4 regions of the Alistipes dispar genome follow, and region 1 is predicted to be linked to each of the others. Evidence: riboswitches for the same ligand, from Rfam matches in the RefSeq annotation. Region 1 holds a riboswitch; each other region holds the start of a gene.
The links. Region 1 has a riboswitch for cobalamin ahead of FME97_RS08830 (hypothetical protein). Riboswitches for the same ligand answer to the same signal wherever they lie in the genome.

Region 1 (7,369 bases):
GTGGGACCGCCTGCGCCGCGACTGGAAGGTCGGCGCGAAGGCCGGATACATCCATACATGGATGGCCTACGACTACCGCCGCGACCCGGGCAACGGCATCATGACCTCCATGACCCGCTCCCGAAGCAGGATCGACACCTTCTACGGGCAGGCGGCGGGAGAATACGCCGTGGGAGACGAGTGGCTCTTCACGGCCGACATCGCGCTGCACCAGCACTTCGTCCGGAGCGCCGACAAGAACATCGTCCTGCAGCAGGGCGACAAGGCGATCGTGGGCTACGACCAGGGGCGCGTCGAGATCGACGCCGCCGTGTCGGCCAAATGGCGGCCCGCGGAGCGGCTCGGCCTGTCGGCCGTCCTGCGCGAACAGCTCTACGGCACGAAATGGGCCACGGTTCCGGCCCTCTTCGCCGACTACCTGCTCTCGAAGCGCGGCAACGTCGTGGCGAAAGCCTCCGTGTCGCGCAACTTCCGCTTCCCGACGCTGAACGACCTCTACTTCCTGCCGGGCGGGAATCCCGACCTGAAGAACGAAACCGGCGTCCAGTACGAAGCCGGGCTGTCGTTCGCCGTGGGACGCGACGCGATCTACACGCTCTCGGGCTCGGCCTCGTGGTACGACCAGCGGATCGACGACTGGATTCTCTGGCTGCCGACCACCAAAGGATTCTTCTCGCCGGTGAACATCAAGGAGGTGCACGCCTACGGCGTGGAGGTGCGGGCCGACCTGTCCGTCATGCTGGCCCGCGGACTGAAGCTCGACCTCGACGGGACCTTCTCGTGGTCCCCGTCGATCAACGTAGGCGAACCGATGAGCCCGGCCGATCAGTCCGTGGGCAAGCAGCTTCCCTACGAACCGGAGTTCTCGGGCACGGCGACCGGACGCCTCGCATGGCGCTCGTGGGGGCTGCTCTGGCAGTTCTGCTATTACAGCGAACGCTACACCATGTCGAGCAACGACATCACGCTCACCGGACGGCTCACGCCCTACGTGATGAACAACCTCTCGCTCGAGAAGGGCTTCGCGTTCCGCCGGGCCGACCTTTCGCTCAAGGCGACGATCAACAACCTCTTCAACGAGGAGTACCTCTCCGTCCTCTCGCGTCCCATGCCCCGCATGAACTGCGAATTCTTCATCAACGTCAAACCCAAATGGGGAAAGAAAAACCGAACCGCGAAATGATACGACCGCTCCGCCGCTTCACGCTCTGCGCCGCCGCGCTGCTTCTGGCCGCCTGCGGCGCCCGTCCGGGGACCTCGCTCGAGGAGTTCCGCACGACCGTCTACCGCCCCGCCTACGCCGCAGGATTCGAAATCGTCGGGGCCGAGGGCCTGCAAAGCACGATCCTACGGACCCGGACCCCGTGGCAGGGGGCCGCCGAAGGGACCGCCACGGCGCTCTTCATCGCCCGCAACGGGGAGACTCCCCCTGCGGGATTCGACGGACAGACCGTCGAGGCCGGGGCGCAGCGCATCGTCTGCATGTCCTCGACCCACGTGGCGATGCTCGACGCCGTGGGGGCCGCACCGCGCATCGTCGGCGTCTCGGGCCGGGAGAGCATCGCCAACGGATACGTCGCCGCGCACCCCGACAGGGTCGGCGACGTGGGCTACGACGGCAACATGGACTACGAACGGCTCCTGTCGCTGCGTCCCGACCTGGTGCTGCTGTTCGGCGTGAACGGCGCCAGCCCGATGGAACCCAAGCTGCGCGAGCTGGGCATCCCGTTCTGCTATATCGGGGAGTATCTGGAGGAGTCGCCGCTCGGCAAGGCCGAGTGGCTCGTGGCCGTGGCGGAGACGATCGACCGGCGCGAGGAGGGCGAACGGGCGTTCGCCCCCATCCCGGAGCGGTACGAGGCGCTGAAGGCGAAGGTCGCGGAGTCCGCCGCCAGACCGAAGGTGATGATCAACACCCCCTACGGCGATTCGTGGTTCATGGCCTCGGCCGAAAGCTACGTCGCACGCCTCATCGCCGATGCCGGAGGGGATTACATCTACAGGGAGAACACGTCGAACCGCTCGCTGCCCATCGACCTCGAGAAGGCTTACCTGCTGGCCTCCGGAGCCGACGTATGGATCAATGCCGGCAGTTTCCGGACGCTCGCGGAATTCCGCGCACGGCTGCCGAAATTCGCCGGCGTTCCCTGCGTCCGCCGGGGCGAGATCTACAACTGCGACCGGCGCACGAACGCCGCCGGAGGCAACGACTACTGGGAATCGGGCGTCGTGCGGCCCGACGTGGTGCTGCACGACCTGATCGCCGTATTCCATCCCGAAGCGCTCGATGCCGCCGACCGGGAGATGCATTATTATCGGAAACTCGAATAACTCCCGACCGAAATGACCAGACACAAGGCCGTCTTCAACTGGAGCGGCGGCAAGGACTCGGCGCACGCCCTCTGGCGGGCGATACGGTCGGAGCGCTACGAAATCGTCGCGCTGCTGACCACCGTCAATCGCTCGACGCTCCGTTCGACGATGCACGGCATCCCGACGGAGCTGCTCCGGGCGCAGGCCGACCGCATCGGCATTCCGCTCCACACGGTCGATCTCACGCCGAAGGGCGACATGGAGGACTATTCGGCGGCGATGGACCGCGCCGTGCGCCGTTACCGCGAAGAGGGCGTGACGCACTTCATCTTCGGCGACATCTTCCTGCACGACGTGCGCCGCTACCGCGAGGAGCGGCTCGCCCCTGCGGGCATCGAGGTCGTCGAACCGCTCTGGGGCGAGAGTTCGGAGCAGGTCATGCGCGGTTTCCTCTCGTCGGGACTCAGGACCGTCGTCGTGACGACGATGGCCGACGGGCTGGGAGCCGAAGCCATCGGCCGGGAGATCGACGCCGCCTTCGTCGCTTCGCTGCCCGCAGGGACCGACCCCAACGGCGAGAACGGCGAATACCACACCTTCTGCTACGACGGCCCGATCTTCCGCGAAGCCGTCCCGTTCTGGCTCGGAAAGCCTTTCGCACAGAGCTACGACATCCGCCTCGACGACGGATCGGTACGCACCTACGGCTACTGGTTCGCCGACCTCCAGGCGGCCGAATGACGGCGGGGAGGTCAGCGGTCGATGCCGTCGCGCGAAAGGACGCCCTGCGCATAGTAGTGCTTCACCTCGCGCATCTCGGTCACCAGATCGGCCGCGGCGATCAGCTCCTGCGGGGCATAGCGCCCCGTCAGCACCGCTTCGGTCTGCGGCGCCCGGGCGGCGAGCGCCTCCAGCACTTCGCCGACGGACAGCAGGCCGCAGTCGAGGGCGATGGACACCTCGTCGAGGACGACCACCCCGTACTCCCCGCCGGAAAGCGCTTCGGCACACCGCCTCAGCCCCTCCCGGGCCAGCTCCGCATCGACCGCCTCCGGCTGCCGGCCGATGAAACAGCCGCGGCCGAACCGCTCGATGCGCACGCGCCCCCATGCGGAGTCCGTACCGTCGAACAGCCGTGCGATCTTCGTCTCGTTGTAAGCCATCGACTTGACGAACTGCCCGATATACACGTTCTTCCCGGCACACAAGGCACGCACGGCAAGGCCGAAGGCCGCCGTGGTCTTCCCCTTTCCGTCGCCCGTATAGACATGGACCTGCCCCCGCGTCATGGCTCCACCCCTTCGTGCGCGCAGACGAGTCCCAGGCGGGTCTCGACGATGCGGGTCAGTTCGTACTCCAATGCCTCCTCCCCGGCTTCGCCGCTCACGGAGAAGAACCTCCCGGGCTGCGAGCAGTAGTGCACGGCGCTGAAATCGTCGGCGCAGGAGACCACGACGGCATCGACCGACGCCCCGTACCGCGCCATACGTCCGAAGAAGTCCAGCCGCTCCCCGTCGGTGCGCAGAAGCGGCTGCAACAGCATCTTCCGCCCGCCGCCCGCGACAAACTCCCCGAACGAACGGCAGAGTCCGAACCCGTACCGCCCGGCCAGACGCCGGACCTCCTCTTCGGGAATTCCATAGAAAACGATCTTCATAATCATCGCATTTAAAAAAAGGCGCGGCGACCAATCTCCCGAACCGATCCGTTATGGCAGTAACGCGTCCGTTTTCCCCCGCCGCGCCTTTTCGGGTTCATCCGAAGCCAGTACCAAAAGCTGCGCCGCCTGCACCCGGATGGACCCGGCCAGCGTGCAGACCGTGGCACGGTCCTCCCACGTTCCGTCGGAGGCTGTCCGCCCGGTCGGACAGGCCCGTGCCGGCGGATCGAAACACCCGGACAGCACGCCGATCGGCGAGCAGCAGTCGGGCCGGCAGCGGCAGGACGGCGGCCGGCGCTCCGCAGGCGATCCGGACATAACCGCCCGAAACGGGCATCGGCACGACCCGCGGCCGACGGTCCGAAGACCGAACGAAACACATACGAATGTCAATTCTTCGCCGAAACCGGAGGCCTAACCCACGAGAGCGACCGGCATCGAATCGATCTGGCAGGTCTTCTGACTCGCTCCCGTCCCGACGCCTTCCCGACCCCTCGCGGGTCAGTGGCCGAAGATATTCGGAACTCACGGAGCATCACAGCAGCGGGACTGTCCGGGATTTGCACCCGATTCCCTTTTCATTCCGTCCTCCGCAGGAGGAGCGGAACACCAGATCCGGAGACAAAGATAGCGGTTTCCCGCGAAAAAGGCAAAAGGCAGGAAAATAATTTTCGCTCCGCGCACCGATGCCCGCGGAAACGACTAATTTTGCCGCATGAACGCATCCGTCCGCTATACGGCCGAGGAATTCGCCGTCGAGCTTCCCGCCGCCGAATACGCCGCCCGCTTCCGCGACGCGGAACGCATCGCCGCCTATTGCCGCCGATGCCCCAACTACGGCCGCAGCTGGGGCTGCCCGCCCTTCGCGAAGGACCCCGCGGAGGAGTGGCTGCGGTACGGCACGGCGCTGCTCGTCGCCGCGAAGATCACGCCCCGCGAAGAGGGACTCCCCCTCGCCGAGGCCGGGAGGCTGCTCCGCCCCGAGCGCATCCAGATCGAAAGGAGGCTCCTCGCGCTGGAGCGCCGCTACGGCGGACGGGCATTCTCCTACGTCGGAAGCTGCCTCTACTGCCCCGAAGGAAGCTGCACCCGGCCGGAAGGGCTCCCCTGCCGCCATCCCGACCGGGTGAGGCCGTCGCTCGAAGCGTGCGGATTCGACATCGGCCGCACGACCTCCGAACTGTTCGGCATCGAACTGAAATGGGGCGCGGAGGGAAAGCTGCCCGAATACCTGACGCTCGTATGCGGTCTTTTCCACGACGCCGGGCATGTCGCGTGGAAGGAGTGACGGCCACCTATATATAATGCCGCACGGCGCAACCGGAATCGCCGGGAAACCCTTTTCGGAGAAAACAGCGAAAATCCTGCCGGAAAATTTGCATTTCCGGAACCGATTCCCTATATTTGCGAAAACATGATCCGAAATCTGAACATACAGGCCTGGTGGTGGCGCTCATTGACTCTCGTGAACAATGAGTGCGGTCCGGCGTATGTATAGGTCAGCAGGAATCCCGAGCCACAAGCCCGTTGTTTACGAAAGTGAACAGCGGGCTTTTCTTTTGCACAAAACCCTTAAAAATCCACGATAAATGAAAACGAAGAAATTCTGCCTGACCGAGCGTCAGATGCCCGCCCAATGGTACAACATCGTAGCCGACATGCCCAACCGGCCGCTGCCGCCGCTGCACCCCGTCACCCGGGAACCCGTCACCCGGGAGCAACTGTCGGCCGTTTTCGCCGAGGAGCTGATCGAACAGGAAATGTCCGTCGAACGGTTCATCGACATTCCCGAGGAGGTACAGGAGATCTACCGCATCTGGAGGCCGACGCCGCTGGTACGCGCCACCGGACTGGAGAAGGCGCTCGACACGCCGGCGAAAATCTACTTCAAGAACGAGAGCGTCTCGCCCGCCGGCTCGCACAAGCCCAACACGGCCGTACCGCAGGCCTACTACAACTACAAGCAGGGCATCCGCCGCCTCACGACCGAGACGGGCGCCGGACAATGGGGTTCGGCCATCGCCTTCGCGGGACGGCACTTCGGCATCGACGTCGAGGTTTACATGGTCCGCGTGAGCTACGACCAGAAACCCTACCGGCGGCTGATGATGCAGACCTGGGGCGCGCAGTGCTTCCCCTCGCCCTCGGACCGCACCGCCTCGGGCCGCGCCGCGCTGGCGAAGGACCCGGCCTGCTCGGGCAGCCTCGGACTGGCGATCTCGGAGGCCGTGGAGATGGCGCTGCAACACCCCGAAGACACGCGCTACTGCCTGGGCAGCGTACTGAACCACGTACTGCTGCACCAGACCGTCATCGGACAGGAAGCCGTCGCGCAGATGGAGATGGCCGATGCCGAGCCGGACGTGGTGATCGGCTGCTTCGGCGGCGGCAGCAACTTCGCAGGGCTGGCCTTCCCGTTTCTGAGAAAGAGGCTGACCGGCGGCAACCCGGTCCGCGTCGTGGCCGTCGAACCCGCCAGTTGCCCGAAACTCACGCGGGGAGCCTTCCGGTACGACTTCGGCGACGTGGCGGGATATACCCCCCTGATCCCGATGTACACGCTGGGGCACGACTTCCAGCCTTCGGACATCCACGCCGGCGGACTGCGCTACCACGGTGCGGGAGCCATCGTCAGCCAGTTGCTCAAGGACGGGTTCGTCGAAGCCTGCGCCATTCCGCAGACCGAGACGCTCGGCGCCGGCATCCTGTTCGCCAAGACCGAAGGCATCATCCCCGCGCCGGAATCGACGCACGCCATCGCCGCCGCCGTCCGCGAGGCCCTGCAAGCCCGGGAGGAGGGGCGCGAGAAGACCATCCTCTTCAACCTCTCGGGCAACGGCGTGATCGACCTCTATGCCTACGAACAATACCTCTCCGGTGCGCTGAAGGACTATACCCCGACCGATGCGGAGATACGCCGTTCGCTGGACCGGATCGCCTGACAGGGGAAAGGCCGTGAAACGGGAGGGAAATGCCCCGTTTCACGGTCCTGCACCCTCCTGCGCAGGGTTTCCGCTTACAATCCGGAATCACATAGGAAACAGAGCCATCCGTTTTTCTGCTAAAAAATTAAAAAATATTATGAATTTCGAAAAATCTTTTATATCTTGCATCCAGTTAATTCAATGCAAAATTTCAGATCGTCGTATTTTTAACAAGAATAGACTAATAACCGCAACTTAGAAACGAAATACGGATTACAACCCGACGCTTTTCGCACCGAAAACAATACCAAACCGTAACATACGCCTACCGAACCTCCCCCGAAACGCACCCGCAAACCCGAACGCATGTCACGACGCCAGCCGATAATCCCCTGCCTCACCGGACGGACCACCCGCCCGGCGGGAGCCGCTGCGGAAGCCGCCGGACCGAGAAGGGGGGGGGAACTTTCAA
Region 2 (7,369 bases), 1.1 Mb from region 1:
TACGACCTCTATTTCCAGATTCTGACCCTCCCCGTGGAGATCGCGCGCTATGCGCAGCAGCGTCAGGAGTTGGCCAAGCAGAAGAAACTGCCGACATTCGAAGACCTGAATCCCAACACCAAATTCGTCGAGAACGGCGTCATCCGCATCATCGCGAACAGCGACGCGGTGAACGACCACACGGCCGCACGCAAACTGGGCTGGACACGGTATCCCGAACTGATCCGCACGCTCTACGGACAGCTCACCGAAAGCGACTACTACAAGGAATACATGCAGCGCGAGGAACGGTCGTTCGACGACGACCGGCGGCTGGTCGAGGACTTCTTCAAGGAGTTGCAGAGCTACGAGGCGCTGGACGACGCGCTCGAGGAGATGTCGATTCTCTGGAACGACGACCTGCCCTATATCGTCATGATGATCCTGCGGACGCTCTCGAACCTGCGCCCGTCGCACACCGACCTGAAGGTCCCGCCGAAGTTCAAGAGCGCCGAAGACCCCGAATTCGTGAAGACGCTCTTCGAGAAGACGCTCGTGAATTACGACTCCTACCAGGACTATATCGAACGCTACACCTCGAACTGGGACGTGGAGCGCATCGTGTTCATGGACAACCTGATCCTCGCCACGGCGATGGCCGAGCTGATCTCGTTCCCGTCGATTCCCGTGAAGGTGACGCTCGACGAATGGATCGAAATCTCGAAGTATTACTCCACGCCGGGCAGCAGCACCTTCATCAACGGCGTGCTGGACAAGATCGTGGAATCGCTCACGGCCGAAGGCCGCATCAGGAAGGCCGGCCGCGGGCTGATCTGACCCTCCCCGCCATGCGCCGCACCGCACCGCTTCTGCTTACGGCCGCCTTGCTCTGCTCGTGCGACGGCCCCGCTTCCCGTCCGCAGGCCGGTTCGGACCGGGCCGAAGCGGTCCGGTCCGGGGAACGGAAAGGCCGGATCGTCTCCCTTTCGGACGTGTTTTTCGAACGGGGCGGGACGGACACCGTCCGCTTCGGCCGCCTCCGGTCGGGCGAAACGGCCGTCGTGCGCTTCTGGATAGCCAACGATTCGCCGCAGACGACGGCCATCCTCTCCTACGACCGCAACTGCGGCTGCACGACGCTGAAATTCAACTCCGAACCGATCGCACCGGGGGATGCGCAGCGAGTCGAAATGAGCTTCGATTCGCGGGGCACGCGGGGCTGGCAGCTCAAAACGCTCGACGTGACGCTGGCCGGAGCGCAGCGCCCGCTGCGGCTTTACGCCGAAGCGGAGGTGGAGTGAGGGCTTGCAGATTCGCCGATATTTCGTATATTTGCCGTGCTGAACCGAACAAACACTTAAAAAGCGAATAAGATTATGATCGATTTTCTTCAGGCAGCGGCGCCCGCACAACCTCAGCCGGGCTTCATGCAACAGTACAGCTTCATCATTATGATCGGCCTCATGGTGCTGGTCCTCTGGCTCTTCATGTGGCGGCCCGAAGCCAAGCGCCGCAAGCAGATGCAGGCGTTCCGCGACGGGCTGAAAAAGGGCGACAAGATCATCACGGCCGGAGGCATCTACGGCACAGTGAAGGAGGTCAAGGAGACCACCCTGCTGATCGAGGTGGACGGCAACGTGACGCTGCGCATCGACAAGAACATGGTCGTGGCCGACAATTCGGACCTCCAGCGCCAGTAGAGGCCGCGCATCATACGAAAAAGAGCTGCAAGGATTTGCAGCTCTTTTTTTCATATCCGTCACCGGAAACGGAGGTCAGCCGAACAGATGCAGCGCCGCGACGTCGATGAGCCGCTGGTTGCGGCTGCCCCGGAAATCGAGCGACAGGTCGCGCAGCGCCTCGACGTAGCGGCCGTCCACCAGCGTGTCGATCCAGCGCAGGCACTCCCGGCGCGCCGGGTCCGCGAGGCACTCCTCGAGCGTATAGCCCGTATAGCACCAGACATTCTGCCCCGTGCGCTCCCGCACCCGGCGCAGAAAGGCCGCCATCGCCGCGGGATGCAGCAGCGGATCGCCGCCGCTGACGGTCACACCGTCCAGAATCGGGTTCGCCGCGATCGCGTCGCAGATCCGCTCCGTCCACTCCGCGGTCAGCGGTTCGCCGCCCAGCGGATCGTGGCTCTGCGGATTGTGACACCCGGGACAACAGTGCGCACACCCCGCGAAATAGATCGCGTAGCGCAGGCCGTAGCCATCAGAGATGGTTTCGGGATAAATGGCCAGGATGCGGAGTGGTTCCATCGGCAAAACAGGGTCAGATATACATTTCCTGCGGAGACGATTTAGGAATTCGGACGGAGCCGTCTGCGGCACGCGCCGTCCCCGGCGCGGGTTGCACATGCGCCAAACATGTCCGCCCCTGCCGGAGTGTCCCGAACAGAAGAGCCCCCGCCAAGACGGGGGTTTGGTGGTGGGTCGCACTTGCAAACACGGCCGAAGGCCGTAAAGAAGCGAGGGCGGAAAGTGAAACGACAGACATAATCGCCAAAAGCGGATTATCTGTGTTTTACCCGGTCGCGCTCCTCGGCCTGCTTCGCGGAGTTCCACGATTCGAGACTGCCCGTCAGGTAGCCCGTGATGCGGCGCATGCGCGAGATGTTGTCCGAACCGCAGACGGGACATTTCGAGTAGATCACCCCGCGGTAACCGCACTTGCGGCAGGTGTCGATCGGATGGTTGATCGACCCGTAGCCGATGCCCGAATCCTGCATCACCTTGACGATCTTGAGAATCGCCACGGGATTCTTCTTCGCTTCGCCGTCCAGCTCGACATAGGTGATATGGCCGCCGCGCGTGATGGCGTGGAACGGCGCCTCGAGGCGGATCTTCTCGACGATCGACACCGGTTCGCGGACATCCACATGGAACGAATTGACGTAGTAGTCGCGGTCGGTGACGCCCGGAATCTCGCCGTAACGCTTGCGGTCCATGCGCGTGAAGCGGCCGCTCAGCCCCTCGGCCGGGGTCGCCAGCACGGAGTAGTTGAGTCCGTAGCGGGCCTTGTACTCCTCGACCACGCGGTTCATCGTCAGAACGGCATCGTAAAGCGTCTGCCACGCCTCCTTCGAGGTGGCGTGCCCCTCGCCGTAGATGGCCACCATCGCGTTGTGGCCGCCGATGAAGCCGATGCCCAGCGTGCCGTGCTTCAGCACGTCGCCCACCTCGTCGTTGGGTTGCAGCGCGCCGCCGCCCTTCCAGACATCGTTCGACATCATGAACGGGAACTGCCGCGCGAGGGCCGTGCGCTGGAACTGGTAGCGCTCGTAGAGCTGCTCGGCGATCATCGAGGCCGTCTTGCGAACCGATTCGAGGAAGATCTCGCGCGCCTCCTTGCGGATGGCGTGCTTGTTGCCGTCGGGAATCAGGTCCGAAGCCTCACGCACCGCCTCGATGGCCAGCCGCGGCAGGTTCATCGAGGTGAACGAGAGGTTGCCGCGGCCCCACGAGGTCTTCTCGCCGTGCAGGTCCTCGAAGACGCGCGTGCGGCAGCCCATCGTGGCCACCTCGTAGCGGAAGCGGTCCGGGTCGTCGATGCGCCACTTCTCATGGCGGTTGAACGGCGCGTCGAGGAACATGAAGTTGGGGAACAGCGCCACCGAGGTCGTGCGGCACGCCTCGACGAGCAGGTCGAAATTCGGCGTCCGGAACCGGATTTCGCCCGCCAGCGCCTTGTCGAAATCCCGGACGGCCGCCCGATAGTCTTCCTCGCACCACGAAACGCCCTCCTTGACCTTGAAAATCTGAATCGGGAAGACGGGCACTTCGCCGTGCCCCAGCCCCTCGACCGTGGCGGAGAGCAGTTCGCGGATCACCATGCGCCCCTCGGGCGAAAAGTCCGTGCCGTAGTTCACCGAACTGAAAACCACCTGATTGCCGCCGCGAGAGTGCATCGTATTGAGGTTGTGGATGAATCCCTCCATCGCCTGATGCGTCTCCTTGCGCGTGGCCTTGTAGGACTGTTCCCAGATACCGCGCAGCTCCTTGTCCGAAAGGCCGATCCCCGCATCGGCGAGGGCCCCGCCCAGCGCGGCGATCCGCTCGTCGGAGAGCTCGATCGTCGGGAGATGTTCGGCGCAGAGTGTTTTGAGCCGTCCGCGGTCCGGCTCCCCGGCCCCTCTGAGCACGCAAAGGAACGACACCGTATCGACGACATGCTTGCGGAAGGTCTTCAGTACGCCCGGAGCCATGAAACGGTCGAAGGCCGGAATCGACTGCCCGCCGTGCTGTTCGTTCTGGTTGGTCTGGAAGACGATCGTGGCCAGTGTGGCGTAGCTCTGGATCGACTGCGGCGTGCGCACCGAACCGTTCTTGGTGGAGAAGCCGCGCCGATAGATGTCCTCCAGATCGTACTGGATGCAGGTCGTGGTCTTCGTGGGATAGTAGTCCAGGTCGTGAATATGTATGTCGCCATCGCGGTGAGCGCGGCCGTGGCGCACGCCCACGAGGTACTTCAGCGCATAGTCCTTCGTGATCTCCGAAGCGAAGGTCATCATCTGCCCGGCGGGCGTGTGCGACGACATGTTGGCGTTCGAGAGGTTGATGTCGTTCTTCTCCACCGTCACGATTCCGTCCATGACCCCCTTGATCGACGAACGGCGGTCGCGCTCGACGTTGCGCCACTCGCGGTAGATGATATAGCGTTTGGCGATCGAGGGATTGAGGCGCATCAGCCGCTCCTCGACCATGTCCTGAATCTCCTCGACCGAAATCTCGTTCTTCGAAATCGCTCCGGCGACCTCCGCCGCCACACGGGCGATGGTCTGCTCCTCGTCCGTGATGCCGCCCGCACGGTAGGCTTTCGTGATGGCGCGGACGATCTTCTCCAGCGAGAAAGGCTCCGTCTTGCCATCACGTTTGATGATGGAAATCTGTGCGTAATCCATTGTAAACGAATATATGTGTTTCACAATAGGCCCCGTTTCCCCGCAGGACCGGACATTGCTGCGCGGAGGCAGGTCTTCTGACTCGCGCCGATCCGCAGACGCCTTCCCGCTCCCCGCAGGGAACAGTGGCTCGAGACGTGTCTGCGGCCTATGACGCTTACAGCAGCGGGAACTGTCCGGGATTCGCACCCGGTTCCCTCTTATCCCTCCGTCCGGCGGACGAAGGGAAACCTCCGCAAGGACAAAGGTCCGCAGAATCCGGAGCAATTCAAAGCCCCCGGCACAGAAGTTTTCAACATTTTGTGAAAGATTCCGCCCGTCTTCCCCCGCATTGCGCTATCTTTGCGCCGCAAACGACAATTACGACTCATGATCCGGAAAATATCCTACACCTGCCGGGGAACCTGCTCCCGGCAAATCGACATCGAACTCGACGGAGAGACGATCCGCAGCGTCGTCTTCACGGGCGGCTGCCACGGCAACACGCAGGGCATCGCGGCGCTCGTCAGCGGCATGCGGGCCGAAGAGGCCATCGCACGGCTCGAAGGCATCGACTGCCGCGGCAAGGGAACTTCGTGCCCCGATCAGTTGGCCTGCGCGCTGAAAACGGCGCGCTGACGCGGCGGACGCGCACCGCGGCCCGGAACCGCAGGCGGGTACGGATTTTGCACTCGGTCTTCACGTCACAAAAAACGAAAGACTATGTATTTCCTATGGTATCTGCTTATCGGGCTGGCGGCCGGATGGATCGCCAACCTGCTGGTCAAGGGCAGCGGCTCGGGCCTTATCGTCAATCTGATCGTCGGACTCATCGGCGGCGTGCTGGGAGGCTGGCTGCTCTCGCTCTTCGGACTCGTGGCGGCGGGCACGCTGGGCAGTCTCGTCACGGCCGTCATCGGGGCGATCGTGCTGCTCTGGATCGCAGCGCTCGTCTCGCACCGTAAAGCGCGCAAGGCATGAGACCGCGGCGCGACGACCGGGAGGCGCCGGGAGACGACGGAGCTCCTCGCCGGACGCATCGACGACGCGACGTCGTGCGGACCGGCCGCACCGGAGCACGTGCCGGACGGCCGGGACCCGGAAAGGAATCCGGACGGGAGGCGGGGACGCCGCAGTCCGGAGCGCACCGCGGCGATCCGCCGCGGAATTTCCTCTCCGGAGAGACCCGCGGCTCCGGAGAGACCCGCGGCCGGACGATCCGGAAAATGCGGCGGACGACAGACAATCAGCCAGCGTAAAAGATAATCTGCCCGCACAAAATTGGATATTGGGATTTTTTACGTATCTTTGTGCCGCTTTCGAGCGAATGTTTGAGCTGTGGTGTAATGGTAACACAGCAGATTTTGGTTCTGTCGTTCTGGGTTCGAATCCCGGCAGCTCAACACGAAAGGGAGAGGTCCGCGAGGACTTCTCCCTTTCGCATTTCCGCACGTAACCGGCGGCCGCCCCGCCCTTTCCGCGGAGGACGGGGAAGCCTCCGCGGAAAGGGCGGCGGGAAACCGCTCCGGATCCCGAGGATCCGGCCGGGTCACTTCACCCTGGACATGAATTTCGCGCGGTCCACCACAAAACGCACGTGAACCCCCTCGCCGATCATTCCTTCGGCATCGCGGGCCCCGACGTTGAAGGTCAGCTTGCGCCCCTCCGCCTCAGCGAGGATGGCCGTGGCCGTGATCTCGGCCCCGAGCCCCGAGGGCTTGATATGGGTCACGTTCATCTCGGCGCCCACGGTGGTCGCCCCTTCGGGCAGCGCGGCGGCCACGGCCCGCATCGCGGCGTTCTCCATGAGGGCCACCATCGCGGGGGTGGCGAATACTTCGAGGTCGCCCGAACCCATCGCAACGGCCGTATTGCCGGCCGTTACGGTCGTCGTGCTCCGGGCGGAAAGTCCCTTTTCCAACATACGCTCTCTCTTTTCGGTGTTACGTCAAACGATTTTTGAATTACCTTTGCCTCCGAACCGTATCCGCTCCGGCGGCGCCCTGTGCATTCGGGATGCGCAGGATGCGCAAAGGTAACGATTTTTCCGATCATGAAGAAACGGCTGGCCCTTCTCCTCGTCGCATGCACGGCAGCGCTCTCCGGAGCGCTGGCGCAGGGCGGCCGCGGCTTCCTCAGACAGGAGTGGATCGTCGAACGGGGCGACTCGATCCCGCTCGTGCACATCCTTCCGGTCTGTATCTTCGACCGTCCGGCGGACCTGCGCCGATATCAGAAACTGGTGCGGGCCGTCAAACGCGTCTATCCCGTGGCCAGGGCCGCCCGCGCCAAGATGGCCGAAATGGAGGGCGAACTGCTCCGCCTGCCGGACAGAAAGGCGCAGAAAGCCTATATCCGGGAGGTCTATCGCCAGATCAAGGAGGAATACACCCCCGTGGCCAAACACATGACCCGCACCGAAGGGCGCGTGCTGCTCAAGCTCATCGACCGCGAGACGGACTATACGGCCTACGAGGTGCTGCGCGAATTCCGCGGCGGATTCGTGGC
Region 3 (7,369 bases), 790 kb from region 1:
TTCGCGCCCCGCCTTCACCGTGTACACGCCCGTTTCGCTGTCGAGCGCGATGACGGGAGCCGGAGACGCATCCGCCTCGATGACCCCGTCCCGGTTGCAGGCGGCGAACGACGTCAGAAGAAGACCGAACAGCGCGATCGCGGCTTTTCTCATCGGACTGCGCATATCATTTGCCGAGCCATTCCGACGTGTAACGATAGGCGAAGTCGATGCCCGCCGGGCTCGCGCCCTTCTGCGCGGAGTAGGAGAAACGGCTCTCCTGAACCGGCGAAGCGCCCGAGACGTCGTACACGCAGATATTCGAACTCACGTAATTCGACATGCCGACCCACAGTTTTCCGGTCGTCGGATGCTGGCCCATGATGCCGTAAACGGTCTCGCCGGCCGAAAGCCAGTGCACGTCGGCCGTTTTCGTCTCGTAGTTGTAACGTGTCACGGTGGTCGCGCTGAAGGAGTCCGTATCCACGAAATAGAGGTACGGACCGGTGAAGTCGGCGCACATGCCGACGGCAGGCGACCAGGTGGCCACGGGGAACCGCACGGCCTCGGGCAGTTCTTCATTCAGAATTTCGCGGCCCTCGTGGTCGATGCCCACGATCTTCGCCGCGGAGGTGAAATCGGCGCCCATGTTCTGATTGCCGGTAAAGGTTCCGGCCAGCGCGAAATAGATATTGCCGTCGGCGCCCTTGACGACACCTTTGACCTGACGGCCTTCGTAAGTAATCCGCTTCTCGACGGCATCCGTCGCCGGATCGACGATGACCAGACTGTGGCCGCATCCGGCAAAAAGCTTGCCGCGGGAGAGGACCATGCGGGTCTTGACGGCCCCTTCGGTGGAGAACGCCCCGAAAGTACCCTCCACCGTGGCGCCCACCTCGACGGAACCGTCGCCCAGCGTCAGCGCGCAGATGCCCGACGTGGCTTCCATGCCCGACTCGGAATACTGCACATAGGCCTTCGTCGGACTGACGACCACCAGATGCTGCGGCCATGTATCCTTGCCCTCGGGAGTTTTGATAACCAGCGGATCGGCATACTCCATGCGCATCGTCCGGGCGTCGCAGACGACGAACCGTCCGGCCCCGTTCATCGAACCGCCGTTCTGCGTAAGCAGGTAAATCCGGTCGTTGGCCATGAACATATCCTGCACGACATTGCCGATCTCCTTGCCGCCGTTGGCCTGCTCGAACACCTCCTCGTACTCCTTGCCGGACTTGTCGTACCAGACCAGCATGCCGTTGGCCGAGGTCATGTTGCCCTCGCAGACGACGAACGTGCCTCCGGCGTCCGTGAAATCCACCGAAGCGCACACCTCGGCCGAAGCGAACACCGTCTCGCCCGTGGCGCGGATACCGATCAGCGTGACGATGCCGCCGGCATACGAAACGCCATCCGAAGCGGCCGGAGCCTTCAGCGTGACGCTCCTGCCAGCCAGATCGAACGATGCCGTCCACCCTTCGGGGACGTTCATGAAATCGGCCGTGGTCACGTCGGCCACACGCAGCGACAGCGTCCTCCGCTCCCCGAAACCGAACACGAAGCAACCGCGGCCGTCCTCCGACTGCACGAAACCGAACACGGCCCCGGTCTTCGGTATGACGATCGTCTGCCCGTCGGTCAGTTCGAAAACGACCTCGGTCTCCCCGTCGGTCACCGACCTGAAGAAGGCGTCGCCGTCCTTGCCCGAGGCTTTGACCTCCTTGCCCGAAGCGTCCTCTACACGCACGCCGTCAACGGTCCAGTACCCCTCGGCATCCACCGCCAGCTCGGGCGCCTCGCCCGATACGGGAATCCTGTTCCCCTCGTCGTCCGTCAGGAAATTACCCTTGCCGCCGAGGGTCCAATAGTAAACGCCCTCGACGCGGTCGATACCGATGACCGGGGCGTCTGCCCCGTCGGCGATCGTCACCGAAGTCTTGTCGCTGAAGACGATCGTGCACCCCTCGTCGGTCTCGACGACCTCCGAGATCGTCTTGTTCTTCTCCAGCGCATCGACGACCGTCCGCAGCGAGGAGACCTTCTCGTTGAGCGCCGCCAGTTCGTTCCTGATCCCGTCGATTTCCGCCCAAAGGTCGTCGTCGTCATACGAACAGCTCCACGTCGCCATGCCGAGCATGGCGAGCATCAGAAGTGTAACCAGTTTTCTCATTCCTTCCGTTTTTTAAGTTTGACATATCCGATAAAAAAATCAGCCGCATCCTCCTGGCAGGATACGGCGGAAAATTCAAAACGGACATTCGCACACCTCCGAAATTTCGCGTTTCGCGACCGGGACGGGCCGGACGGCAGGGGGAAAATCGCTGTTCTGATTCTCGCCCGTAGTCCCGCAGGCAACAAATCCTCTGTAAAATGCGAAAGGCAGGTCTTCTGACTCGTTCCGGTTCCGCGCCTTCCCGGCCGCGCCTGCGGCCAGTGGCAAAGATTGCGAAACCTCTCGTGCTCCTTCACGGAGCGGAAACTCACAGCAACGGGTATTGTCGCAGACTTTCACTGCGTTCCCTTTTCATTCCCCGCCGCGGCCCGTCGCCGGGTGCGGAAAGGAAACCTTTGCGAAGACAAACATAGGCTAAAAAAACGAATCCGACAAGATTTTTCCGATTTTTTTCATCGCTCCGGCCGCAGAGGCCCGGCACGGCGTTCCGCGCCGCCGTGCGGCAGGGGAGGGATGCACCGCGCGCCGCCCGCAAAAAACGCCGCCGGCTTTGTGCCGGCGGCGCCACCAAAAATAACACCAAAATCCGGATCAGGCCGGAAGGGAGATCGTAAAGCGACTGCCCTTGCCGATCTGGCTGTCCACGGTGATCGTGCCGCCGTGCGCTTCGACGAACTCCTTCGAAATAGCCAGTCCCAGACCGCTGCCCTGCACCTTCGTGCCGGGAACGCGGAAATAGCGTTCGAAGATGCTCTTGTGGTAGCGCGGGTCGATTCCCCGGCCGAAATCCTGCACGTAGATATTCACGACCTTGTCCTGCTGGCAGGCTCCCACGATGATGCGCGAATTTTCGGGCGAGTGGTGAATGGCGTTCGACAGGAGGTTCGTCACCACCCACGCGATCTTCTCGTTATCGACGAAGAGTTTCGAAATCTTCTCGGGGTATTCCACCTCCACGAAGCAGTGGAACCGCTCGGCGAGCACCTGCGTCGCATGCACGGCGTAGTCGATCAGCTCGATCGGCTTGACGATCTTGGGCATCAGTTTCAGCTTGCCCGACTCGACCTGCGTCATGTTGAGCAGCTCTCCCGTGATGTTGAGCAGCCGGTCGCTGCTGTCCTTAATGCTCGTTATCAGCGCCTTCTGCTCGTCGTTGAGCGAACCCAGCCGGTTGTCGCCGAGCAATTGGAGGCTCATCAGGATCGACGAAATGGGCGTCTTCATCTCGTGCGAGACGGTGGAGATGAAATTCGTTTTCGCCGAATCCAGCTCCTTGTAGCGCGTCACGTTGTTCAGGATGATCACGTTGCCGATGAACTGCTTCCGCTGCCCGCCGACCGGAACGATATGGAGCGGGATGTTCTCCATCTGGAAATAGCTCTCCTTGTTGTCGGCGTAGATCTTCAGCGGCTCCTTCTGTCCTTCGTCCTCCTTCGGTTCGGAGTAGAGCTCGCGGATCAGCCTCCGCAGCAGATCGTTGTTCAGAGCCACCTCCGCGGCCTTGCGGCCGATCACTTCGCCGCGCTTCAGATTCAGGATCGTGCACGCCTCGTCGTTCATGAAGAGGATGTTGCGCTCCGAATCCAGTCCGACGATCGGTTCGTGGAGGCTGTTCACGATCCCCTCGATGCGCTTCTTTTCGATCATGAGCGAATCGAGCGAACTGCGGCGGTATTCCGAGAGTTTGCAGGCCATGTCGTTGAACGACTCGGCCACCTCGCGGAACTCGCGGTTGCCCCCGAAGTCGAGCCGCTCCTCGTAGTTGTGGTTGGCGATCTCCGTGATGCCCCGCTTGAGCTTGTCGATCGGGCGCAGGATCACCGCCGGGAACTGCACGAGGAAGGCCGCGGCGAGCACTACGCAGAGGACCGCCATGACCGTCAGCCACCACACGGCGTCGGCCGCACGCGCCTCCATCTCGGAACTTTTCATGCGGATCGAAGCCATGTTGAGGTCCATGATCCGGTAGAGGTCGCTGCGGACGAGCCTTATCCGGTCCGGAGTCACCGTGTCCGTGAGGGCCGCGATGCGGCGGCCGAGCGACGCCGTGGCCTCGCTCTCGTCCACCTCCGTGATGTTCTGCCGCTGCAGGCTGAGGCTGCGGATGAGCGTCGCCCGCGACGAGGAATCCTGCGAGAGGCGGTCCAGCGACCGGAGCATCTCCTCGGCGTAATGCACCGAGTTGTAGTTGTCCGCGAGAATGTTCCCGGACGCGGCGGAGAGTTGCCGCACGTAACCGACGGAGAGTCCTCCGAGCAGCAGAATCAGGACGAACAACACGCCGATTCCCAATGTCAATCTGTATCGTAGGTTCATATCACGACAAAATGATTAAGTCGATGTTCATGCCCGCCAGCCGGTTGAGCAACCGGCGCATCCGCGCGGCCGTCACGAGCAGCGAGAGGAGTTTGAAACGGGGTTTGCTGATGCATACCAGGCTGATCTTGCGGGAAATGGCCACGTCCGCGACCGCCTCGACAAAATGATTCGAATGCACGCGCATCACCTCGCCGCCCAACTCCGCGGCCAGATCGAAGTTGTTGATCAGGTAACGCTGGTTGGCCAGCGGAATCCGGTCGGTGCTCTCCCTGTCGCTCTGCACGTAGAGCACGAGAAAGCCCGCATTGAGGTGCGTGGCCATGCGCGCCGTCTTGCGGATCAGTCGCCGGGCGCGCTTCTCGCTGCTGTCGATCACGGCCAGCAGACGGTCGCTAAGCTGGGCCGGCTTCTCGATCACTTCGTTCTCGACCTTCTTCTCCACACGCAGCGCGACCTCCTTCAGCGCCAGTTCGCGCAACTGGAGGATGTTCTCCTGCCGGAAAAAGTTGTTGAGCGCCGTGGGGACCTTTTCGGGCTTGTAGATCTTGCCCGCCTTGAGCCGGGCGATCAGTTCGTCGGCCGTCAGGTCGATATTGACCACCTCGTCCGCCATGGCCAGCACGCTGTCCGGCACGCGCTCGTGCACCTCGATGCCGGTGATCTCCTGCACCTGCTCGTTCACGCCCTCGATATGCTGGATGTTGATGGCCGAAATGACGCTGACGCCTGCATCGAGAATCTGCATCACGTCCTGCCACCGCTTGGAGTTGATGCTGCCCTCGATATTGGTGTGGGCCAGTTCGTCCACGACGACGATCTCGGGATGCAGGTTGATGACGCCCTGCATGTCCAGCTCTTCGAGCTCCTTGCCCTTGTAGAAAAGCCGGCGGCGCGGAATGACAGGAAGCCCTGCTACGAGGGCTTCCGTCTCGGGACGACCGTGCGTCTCGATGTATCCGATCCGAACGTCCACCCCCGCTTCGAGCAACTGGTGGGCCTCCTGCAACATGCGGTAGGTCTTGCCCACACCGGCACTCATACCGATATAGATCTTGAACTTACCCCGGTGCGACTGCTTGATCAGGTCCAGGAAGTGGCGGGCGCTCTGTTTGGTATCGGTATCCATAAATTACATTCTGAAGGAAAATCCTCCCACAAAATTAACATCTTCCATGGCAGGATTCCAAACCAGATTGGTAAAAATTCCGATCGACATGGATTCCGTGCCTTTGATGTTCCAGCTCTTGCCGGCATTCAGGAAGACGTTCTGCACGTAGAAGTCGCGGTCGATGCCGTAAGTTCCGACGGCATTCCAGGGAACCATGCCCACGCCGGCCTTCATGTCCACGCCCTTCACCGAGAAGGGATAGGCCACTTCGAAATAGGAAGCGTAGGCGCGCTCGCCCTCGGCGTTCACGTCGGCAGCGCCGAAGAGCACCGTGTACCACGACAGCGTGAAGGGAACCTTCTCCGATACGACCCAGCTGGCGCCCACCTCGACGCGGTGGGGCGAGTCGGAACCGAAGCGGAAATAGTTGCGGTCCACCGACTCGCGGTCGGTATAGGCGCCGGTCCAATAGAGGTCGGCCAGCGAAAGCGTCACGGGGCCGAGCGTATAGGCCAGCGTCAGGTCCATCTCCTTATAGGTGGTCGAGGCGAAATCGACCGACCCCCACGCCGTAGCGGAGAAGTTGCCGGCGGTCATAACCAGCGTGGGCTGGAAGCTCACGCCCGCCTCATAGACACCGCGCCAGAGATAGGTGCTGACGATGTCCGCACCGCCGCTGAACGACACTCCTTTTTCCTGAGCGGAAACACGGCCGGCGGAGAAAAGGGCCGCTGCGGCCAATACACCAAATACAAAACGTTTCATAGTAAAAATTTCCTGCTTTATTTAAAATGGGTTAATGGGTTGTTTTTCGTTTCAGGGCGCCGCGCCGGGTCTATGCAGACCCGGCCGACACGGCCTGACCGTCGTCCCATGCCTTCGGCGGACGATCCGGAAGGTTCCGCGGCCTGCGGTTTCCCGCAAGGCGGAGGCTTCGGCTCGGCAGCGGTCCGGGCGAACCGCCCCGCCGGGCGAAGCCGCCCGCCGTTACAGGCAAACCAGGTCCGAAATCAGCAGTACGATGAGGAACACGACCGAAACGACGATCCATCGTTTCGCCGGCTTATCCAGCTTCACCATAGGACGGACTCTTTTCGTTTACTTGTTCTGGGCGGTATCGAGCGCCACGTTGAGCTTCAGCACGTTCACCTTCGAGGTGCCGAACAGGCCGAGCCAGGGGCCTTCGGTCACGGAATCCACGATCCGCTTCACCTCCTCGACGGACATGCCGCGGGCTTCGGCGACACGACGGATCTGAACCTCCGCCCCGCGCGGCGAGATGTCGGGATCGAGACCCGAACCGCTCGCGGTCACCATCTCGGCGGGAACCTCCTCGCGCGAGAGGTAGGGGTGGGCTGCCAGGAAGGCATCGACGCGCTCCTCGACCTGGGCCAGATACTCGGGATTGGTCGTGGCCTTGTTGCTGCCGCCCGAGCCGCCGCCGTTGTAGTCCACGTTCGAGGGACGGCCCCAGAAATAGACGCTGTCCGTGAAAGCCTGACCGACGTTGGCCGCGCCGACCACCTTGCCGTTGTATTCCACCAGCGCGGCTTCGCCGTCGTTGGGAGATGCCACCCACGCCACGAGACGCAGAACCAGCACATAACCGACGAACAGCACGACGCACATCGCCAGCGTGAATTTTATCGAAATCCAAAGATTTTTCATTGTTCTACTACTTTAAAACAGGTTTATCAACATGTCGATCAGTTTGATGCCGATGAACGGAGCGATGATGCCGCCCAGACCGTAGATGAAGAGGTTCCGGCGCAGCAGAGCCGAAGCTCCGA
Region 4 (7,369 bases), 250 kb from region 1:
GCCGACGACTCGACGCGCCCCGTGGCATCGAAGCCCTTCCCCAAGCGCGTGGTGATCTTCTCGCCCCACCCCGACGACGACGTGATCTCGATGGGCGGCACGTTCATCCGCCTCGTGCAGCAGGGCCACGACGTGCACGTGGCCTACGAAACGTCGGGCAACGTGGCCGTACACGACGACGTCGTGTTGCAGAACATCGACACCTCGCGCGAACTGGGCTACGGCGACCACTACGCCGAAGTCGGGCGGATCATCGCCGGCAAGAAGAAGGGCGAACCCGAACCGCGCGCGCTGCTCGACCTCAAAGGCTCGATCCGCCGCGCCGAGGCCCGCGCCGCCGTGCGCTCGTTCGGTCTGAATCCCGACACCAACGCCCACTTCCTCAACCTGCCTTTCTACGAAACGGGCGGCATCAAGAAGGGCCAGCTCACGGAGAAGGACATCGAGATCATCGTCAAACTGCTGCGCGAGATCAAGCCTCACCAGATCTACGCCGCCGGCGACCTGGCCGATCCCCACGGCACGCACCGCACCTGCATGGAGGCCGTGCTCGCCGCGCTCGAGGTCGTCCGCGACGACGAGTGGATGAAGGATTGCCACCTGTGGCTCTACCGCGGCGCCTGGATGGAATGGGAGCTGGGCATGGTGGACATGGCCGTGCCCCTGTCGCCCGACGAGCTGATCATGAAGCGCCACGCCATCTACCGCCACCTGTCGCAGAAGGACATCATGCCCTTCCCGGGCGACGACCCCCGCGAGTTCTGGCAGCGCGCCGAAGAGCGCACGCAGAACACCGCGAAACTCTACGACCAGCTCGGCATGGCCGAATACCAGGCCATCGAGGTATTCGTCAAAATGTTCTGATCCGACAAAGCAACCGATAACGGACGGATGCCGCACAACCCCTCCGGGGCCGCATCCGCCGTTCCTAAAAATTCCGTTATGCGACTTATCATCGAAAACACCCCGCAGCAGGTGGCGCAATGGGCCGCCAACTACATCATCGAGCAGATCCGCAACAAGGCGCAGCACACCTCGTCGCCCTTCGTGCTGGGACTGCCCACCGGCTCAACGCCGCTGGAGACCTACAAGGAGCTCATCCGCCGCCACAAGGCCGGCGACGTGTCGTTCAGGAACGTCATCACGTTCAACATGGACGAGTACGTCGGACTTCCGGAGGAGCACCCCGAGAGCTACCACTCGTTCATGTGGAACAACTTCTTCAAACACATCGACATCCTGCCCGAGAACGTCAATATCCTCAACGGCAACGCCGAGGATCTGGTCAAGGAGTGCGCCGACTACGAGGCGCGCATCGTCGAGGCCGGCGGCATCGACCTGTTCATGGGCGGCGTCGGCGAAGACGGGCACATCGCCTTCAACGAACCCTTCTCGTCGCTCAACTCGCGCACGCGCGTCAAGACCCTGACGCAGGACACGATCCAGGTGAACTCGCGCTTCTTCGGCGGCGACACGAACCTCGTGCCCAAGACGGCGCTGACGGTCGGCGTGGGCACGGTGCTCGCGGCCAAGAAGGTGCTCATCCTCGCCACGGGGCCCAAGAAGGCCCGCGCGGTGCGTCACGGCGTGGAGGGATCGTACAACCACCAGTGGACCATCTCGGCCCTGCAGGTGCATCCCAACGGCATCCTGATCTGCGACGAACCGGCCGCCGGGGAGCTGCGCGTGGCGACCTACCGCTACTTCAAGGACATCGAGAAGGAGAACCTGATCTGACGGGGCGCCGCCGCTCCCGGCGAAGAAGAGCGCCCCGGTCCCGGAGACGGTCGCCGGCCGCCGGAAATGCAGAACGCCCCTGCCGCGAATCGTTGCGGCAGGGGCGTTCTCTTTTTCTTATCGGACGCGGACCCCGGAAAACGGCTCCGCAGGTCCGGGACAGGCGTCCCTCCGGGGAACGGATCCCGGAACGGCCCGCCCGGCTACCGGAAGAGGATCATCGAGGGGAACCAGTATTCGGCATCCGTGTAGGGGAACGACTTCTTCTGCTCGCCCGTGGTCCCGTCCACGACATAGATGGTCGCATGACCGCCCCAGTCGGCGGTATAGAACAGGTAGAGATCGTCGCTTTCGGGATCGGCATTCAGCCCCGCACCGTAAACGGAATAGCGAGTCCCGTCCACCTCCGGAGCCGGGAAGAGCTTCTCCGCAGCGCCCGTGGCGATCGTGAACCGATAGACGTCGTAACCCGAAGAACTGCCCTCGACGAAATAGAGCGCATCACCCTTCTTCGAAGCGTGCAATCCGGTCGGCGTATAGGCCCACTGGTTGTAGTAAACCGAGAGGTCGTCGCCGAGCGTCACCTCCTCCGAAGTCAGAGCCGTCGTGTTGATCTTGAAGAGTTTGTTCCCGGCAGCGGCCCACAGCATGCCTCCTGCCTCGGCGAAACCCGTCTTCGCGGCGGCAGGAAGGTCCTTCACGAAGGCGAGGGTCGAGGCGTCGTAAACCTTCACGACATCCCCCTCGCCGGCCGAAGCGGTGAGGAAAACACGCCCGTCCTTCACGGCGACGTCGCCCCCCAAACCGCGCCCCTCGAAGAAGGCGTCGCCCAGCTCCAGCGGATCGAGCGATACGGAATAGGCGCCCTCGGAGGTGGTCAGCACGCCGTGCTTGCCGTCGATCAGCGCAAATCCGTAGGCCTGGCCGGTCAGCGCGCCGTCGGGCAGCGCCGATTTCTTCAGGAAGTCCTCGAGCCCCACCTCGACCAGCCAGGGCGTCTCCTTCGACACGAAGTAAACGTTGTCGTCGCTGCACACGGCCACCGTGCCGGTGTTGCCCAGCTTCTCGCCCTCGTTATTCTCCTGGTAGAGATTGAGCGACCACTCGCCCGTCGTCTTATCGTAGTAGTTCACCGACGCCGGGGTCCGGCCGTAAGAGCCTTCGTTATAGACGTAGAATCCGCCCTGATACTTGTCGGAAGCGCCGGGGGGGGGCGGTGTCGTCGAACCGTTGTCGTCAGAGCAGGCCGCGAAAACCGTCGCGGCGAGTGCGAAAAGCAATGATTTTTTCATCTTTCGGATCAATTATTAAAATAAGTACATAAAAAAAGTAAATCCGGTCTCCTTTCCCGGAGCCGAATCCCGCTTCGCACATACGCCCGACAAACCGACAGACAATCGCACCGACGCCCCGCAGGGCCGAAGTTCGACGCACCGTTCTCCGCAGCAACCGTTCGAATGAGGATTCTCCCTCGGGAGACGCAAGGCAGGTCTTCTGGCTCGTCCCAGCCGCGACGCCTTCCCGATTCATCCCGGAATCAGTGGCTTCAAGCGTGTCGCGGCAACTCTTGCGGAACTTACAGCAGCGGGAACTGCTGCCGATTCACACGGCATTCCCATTTAATCACGCGGGGCCTCGCCGGACCCTTTGTGAACCATTGCGGCGCAAAAATACGAAATAAATTCGTATCTTTGCCCCAGCTAACAAAAAATTCGCTGAAATCATGAAGCACGCATACGTTTTCCCCGGCCAGGGGGCTCAGGCCGTCGGCATGGGCAAAGATCTCTACGACAACGTTCCCGCTGCCCGGGAGCTGTTCGAGAAGGCCAATGAAATCCTCGGATTCCGCATCACGGACATCATGTTCGCCGGCACGGACGAGGAGCTCAGGCAGACCCGCGTGACGCAGCCCGCCGTATTCCTCCACTCGGTCATCATGGCCAAGGCGCTCGGCGTCGAACCCGATGCCGTGGCCGGTCACTCGCTCGGCGAGTTCTCGGCGCTGGTGGTGGCCGGGGCCCTCTCGTTCGAAGACGGTCTGAAACTCGTTTCGAAACGAGCGATGGCCATGCAGGCCGCCTGCGAGGCGCAGCCCGGCACGATGGCCGCCATCCTCGGACTGGACGACAAGACCGTGGAGGAGATCTGCGCGTCGATCGACGGCGTGGTGGTCGCCGCCAACTACAACTGCCCGGGGCAGCTCGTCATTTCGGGCGCCGTGGAGGCCGTGGATGCGGCCTGCGAAAAGGCCAAGGCCGCAGGCGCGCGCCGTGCGCTGCGTCTGCCCGTGGGCGGTGCGTTCCACTCGCCGCTGATGGAGCCGGCCAAGCAGGAGCTGGAAAAGGCGATTGACGACGCTCCCTTCCGGACTCCGACATGCCCGATCTACCAGAACGTGGATGCCAAACCCTATACCGACCCGGCAGCCATCAAGGCGAACCTCATCGCCCAACTGACGGCTCCCGTCCGCTGGACCTACATCGTGAAGAACATGCTCGCGGACGGCGTCGGAGAGTTCACCGAACTCGGCCCCGGCACGGTGCTCCAGGGCCTGATCCGCAAGGTGGACGCCCAGGCGACGGTCGAGTCGAAATCGACGTTGTAACCGATCCGTCCGCATTCCGCGGAAGGAGAGGGAACAGATTGAAAAACAATCTGTTCCCTCTTTTATTGTTCATTTTTGCAAATAATTTATTAAATTTATTAAGAATTTTTGCAGTCTATTGAAATAATTATTATATTTGTGCCGCCAGTTAAAAAAAGCGAAGAAAATGACATCATTGACCGAGTTCTTCAACAAACACGAAGACGACACCCTCAAGGGCATTTCGCATAAGAACAGCATCATCAAGCGCAACATCATCGCGCACATGGCCGTAAACGGCGAGTGCACGCTCTCGGAGCTGACCAAGGAGCTGCACATCAGCGTTCCGACGATCACCAAACTCGTGCAGGAGCTCGTGGACGAAAACATCGTCACGGACCTGGGCAAGGTCGAGACTCCGGGCGGACGCCGTCCCAACATCTTCGGCCTGGCCAACTCGGCGATCTACTTCGTCGGCGTGAACGTCGGCCGCGACAACATGCGCTTCATGGTCACCGACCTGCAAAACAACATCATCAAGGAGGAGAACGACTTCACCTTCGAGCTGCAGGACCGTCCGCAGTGCCTCGAGCGCATCTGCACGAACATCGAGAACTTCATCGCCTCGTGCGGCGTGGAGCGGAGCAAGATGCTCGGCCTGGGCGTCTGCATGACGGGGCGCGTGAATCCCGACACGGGCCGCAGCTACAAATACTTCACCTCCAACGAGCAGTCGCTGCGCGACATCCTCGAGGAGCGGATCGGCCTGCGCGTGCTGATCGAGAACGACACCCGCGCCCGCTGCTACGCGGAGTACACGTGTGGCAAATCGAAGGAGGAGAGCAACGTGCTGTACCTCCACATGGGCCGCGGCGTGGCCATCGGAATCGTCGTGGACGGCAAGCTCTACTACGGCAAGAGCGGCTTCGCCGGCGAGTTCGGCCACATCCCCTTCTTCGACAACGAGATCATCTGCTCGTGCGGCAAGAAGGGCTGCCTCGAAACCGAGGTGTCGGGTATCGCCATCGAGGACAAGATGCGCCACATGATCGAAAAGGGCGTGAACACCATCCTCAAGAAACAGTACGACGAACAGCGGACCGTGCACATCGACGACATCATCAACGCGGCGATGAACGACGACAACCTCTCGATCGAACTGATCGAGGAGGCGGGCGAAAAGGTCGGCAAGGCCATCGCGTTCCTCATCAACACGTTCAACCCCGAGACGGTCATCGTCGGCGGCAACCTCGCGGCGGCGGGCGACTACCTGATGCTCCCGCTCAAGTCGGCGACGAACAAATACTCGCTCAACCTGGTTTACAAGGACACCAAGTTCCGCGTTTCGAAGATGACCGAGAGCGCGAACGCGTGGGGCGTGGCCATGCTTATCCGCAACAAGGTAATCGGCATCTGATGAACCTCGAAGGCCGCATCGTCCGGCTCCGGGCCGTGGAACCGGAGGACGCGGAGCTGCTCTACGCATGGGAGAACGACACCTCCGTGTGGAGCGTGAGCGGCACGACCGAGCCCTTCTCGCGGGCCCAGATGGAGCGGTTCATCGCGGCGCAGTTGCAGGGCGGCGACCTCTTCCGCACGGGTCAGTTGCGGCTGATCGTCGAGACGCGCGCCGAAGCGCGCCCCGTAGGCATTGCGGACCTCTTCGAGTTCGATCCCCTCAACCGGCGCGCCGGTCTCGGAATCCTGATCCACGACGCGGACGACCGCGGCCGCGGGTATGCCTCCGACGCGGTGGAGACGCTCTGCGGATACGCCCGCGAACGGCTGCGGCTGCACCAGTTGTGGTGCAACGTGGGAACGGACAATGCGGCCAGTCTCGGACTGTTCCGCCGCACGGGATTCGTCCCCGCAGGCATCAAACGCCAATGGCTGTGGACGCCGGAAGGCTACCGCGACGAAATGCTGATGCAAAAGATTCTGGAATAGAAAAAAGAGGCTGACTAACTTCAACCGTTAGTCAGCCTCTTTTTCCATGCAGCCGCTGCGGATCACTCCAGCCGCCGCGAACCGTCGGAGATCACCACGTCGTAAATCTTCGGCTCGTGGCCGTATCTGGCGTTGAACTTCTCCTTCGCCGTGGCGATGAAACGATCGTACAGCTCGTCCCTGACCAGATTGATCGTGCAGCCGCCGAAACCGCCGCCCATGATGCGCGCCCCGGTCACACCGCACTCCCCGGCGAGCGTCGCCAGAAAATCCAGCTCCTCGCACGACACCTCGTAATCCTTCGACATGCCCCAGTGCGTCTCATACATGCGCGCGCCGACCGTCTCGTAGTCGCCCTTCTCCAAAGCCTCGCAGACGTCGAGCACCCGTTTCTCCTCGCCGATGACATAACGGGCCCGTTTGTAGTCCTCCTCCGAGATCCGGTCCCTGACGGCATCGAGCTGCTCCATCGTAGCTCCGCGCAGGAACTCCTGCCCGAGCACCTTCGCCACACGCTCGCACGAGGCGCGGCGGTCGTTGTAGGGCGAACCCACCAGCTCGTGCTTCACGCGCGAATCGACGAGCACCAGCCTGTAGCCCTTCGGATCGAACGGGAAGTAGGCGTACTCCAGCGAGCGGCAGTCCAGCCGGATCAGGTTGCCCTTCTTGCCGAACACCGAGGCGAACTGGTCCATGATGCCGCAGTTCACGCCGCAGTAGTTGTGCTCGGTGGCCTGGCCGATCTTCGCCAGCTCGAACTTGTCGATGCCGCAGCCGCAGAGGTCGTTCAGCGCGAAGGCGTAGGTCGATTCCAGCGCCGCCGACGAGGACATGCCCGCTCCCAGCGGCACGTCGCCCGCGAAAACCGTGTCGAAACCGCCGATCGTCCCGCCGCGCTTGCGGATCTCGCGGCAGACGCCGAAAATATACCGCGCCCAGCTCTCGGCAGGCTTGTCCGCCTCCTCGAGGCCGAACTCCGACGATTCGCCCAGATCGAACGCATAGGCGCGCACACGATCCGTACCGTTGAGCCGGATGGCCGCCACGATGCCCTTGTCCACGGCTCCGGGGAAGACGAAACCTCCGTTGTAGTCGGTATGT

Region 2: linked by a shared signal. The riboswitch ahead of FME97_RS01190 (anaerobic ribonucleoside triphosphate reductase) and the one ahead of FME97_RS08830 (hypothetical protein) in region 1 are both predicted to bind cobalamin.
Region 3: linked by a shared signal. The riboswitch ahead of FME97_RS12035 (DUF5074 domain-containing protein) and the one ahead of FME97_RS08830 (hypothetical protein) in region 1 are both predicted to bind cobalamin.
Region 4: linked by a shared signal. The riboswitch ahead of FME97_RS09875 (DUF5074 domain-containing protein) and the one ahead of FME97_RS08830 (hypothetical protein) in region 1 are both predicted to bind cobalamin.

The regions. Positions count from the first base shown of each region.
Region 1 covers NZ_AP019736.1:2,094,926-2,102,294, reverse strand. The annotation lists gene FME97_RS08850 (TonB-dependent receptor) at 1-1,183, shown strand, start outside; gene FME97_RS08845 (ABC transporter substrate-binding protein) at 1,180-2,331, shown strand; gene FME97_RS08840 (adenine nucleotide alpha hydrolase) at 2,344-3,054, shown strand; gene FME97_RS08835 (cob(I)yrinic acid a,c-diamide adenosyltransferase) at 3,066-3,602, opposite strand; gene FME97_RS08830 (hypothetical protein) at 3,599-3,970, opposite strand; cobalamin riboswitch at 4,406-4,602, opposite strand; gene FME97_RS08825 (DUF2284 domain-containing protein) at 4,689-5,261, shown strand; gene FME97_RS08820 (TrpB-like pyridoxal phosphate-dependent enzyme) at 5,563-6,915, shown strand.
Region 2 covers NZ_AP019736.1:211,793-219,161, forward strand. The annotation lists gene FME97_RS01170 (transcription antitermination protein NusB) at 1-816, shown strand, start outside; gene FME97_RS01175 (DUF1573 domain-containing protein) at 828-1,280, shown strand; gene yajC (preprotein translocase subunit YajC) at 1,356-1,679, shown strand; gene nrdG (anaerobic ribonucleoside-triphosphate reductase activating protein) at 1,755-2,240, opposite strand; gene FME97_RS01190 (anaerobic ribonucleoside triphosphate reductase) at 2,495-4,882, opposite strand; cobalamin riboswitch at 4,933-5,132, opposite strand; gene FME97_RS01195 (TIGR03905 family TSCPD domain-containing protein) at 5,252-5,500, shown strand; gene FME97_RS01200 (GlsB/YeaQ/YmgE family stress response membrane protein) at 5,585-5,842, shown strand; tRNA gene FME97_RS01205 (tRNA-Gln) at 6,194-6,264, shown strand; gene FME97_RS01210 (thioesterase family protein) at 6,411-6,785, opposite strand; gene FME97_RS01215 (DUF4294 domain-containing protein) at 6,915-7,369, shown strand, end outside.
Region 3 covers NZ_AP019736.1:2,884,466-2,891,834, forward strand. The annotation lists gene FME97_RS12030 (PKD-like domain-containing protein) at 1-153, opposite strand, end outside; gene FME97_RS12035 (DUF5074 domain-containing protein) at 167-2,149, opposite strand; cobalamin riboswitch at 2,341-2,564, opposite strand; gene FME97_RS12040 (sensor histidine kinase) at 2,744-4,468, opposite strand; gene FME97_RS12045 (sensor protein KdpD) at 4,470-5,597, opposite strand; gene FME97_RS12050 (hypothetical protein) at 5,601-6,344, opposite strand; gene FME97_RS12055 (K(+)-transporting ATPase subunit C) at 6,678-7,247, opposite strand; gene kdpB (potassium-transporting ATPase subunit KdpB) at 7,260-7,369, opposite strand, start outside.
Region 4 covers NZ_AP019736.1:2,343,656-2,351,024, reverse strand. The annotation lists gene FME97_RS09885 (6-phosphogluconolactonase) at 1-864, shown strand, start outside; gene nagB (glucosamine-6-phosphate deaminase) at 943-1,737, shown strand; gene FME97_RS09875 (DUF5074 domain-containing protein) at 1,941-3,029, opposite strand; cobalamin riboswitch at 3,205-3,412, opposite strand; gene fabD (ACP S-malonyltransferase) at 3,461-4,342, shown strand; gene FME97_RS09865 (ROK family transcriptional regulator) at 4,509-5,738, shown strand; gene FME97_RS09860 (GNAT family N-acetyltransferase) at 5,738-6,268, shown strand; gene galK (galactokinase) at 6,331-7,369, opposite strand, start outside.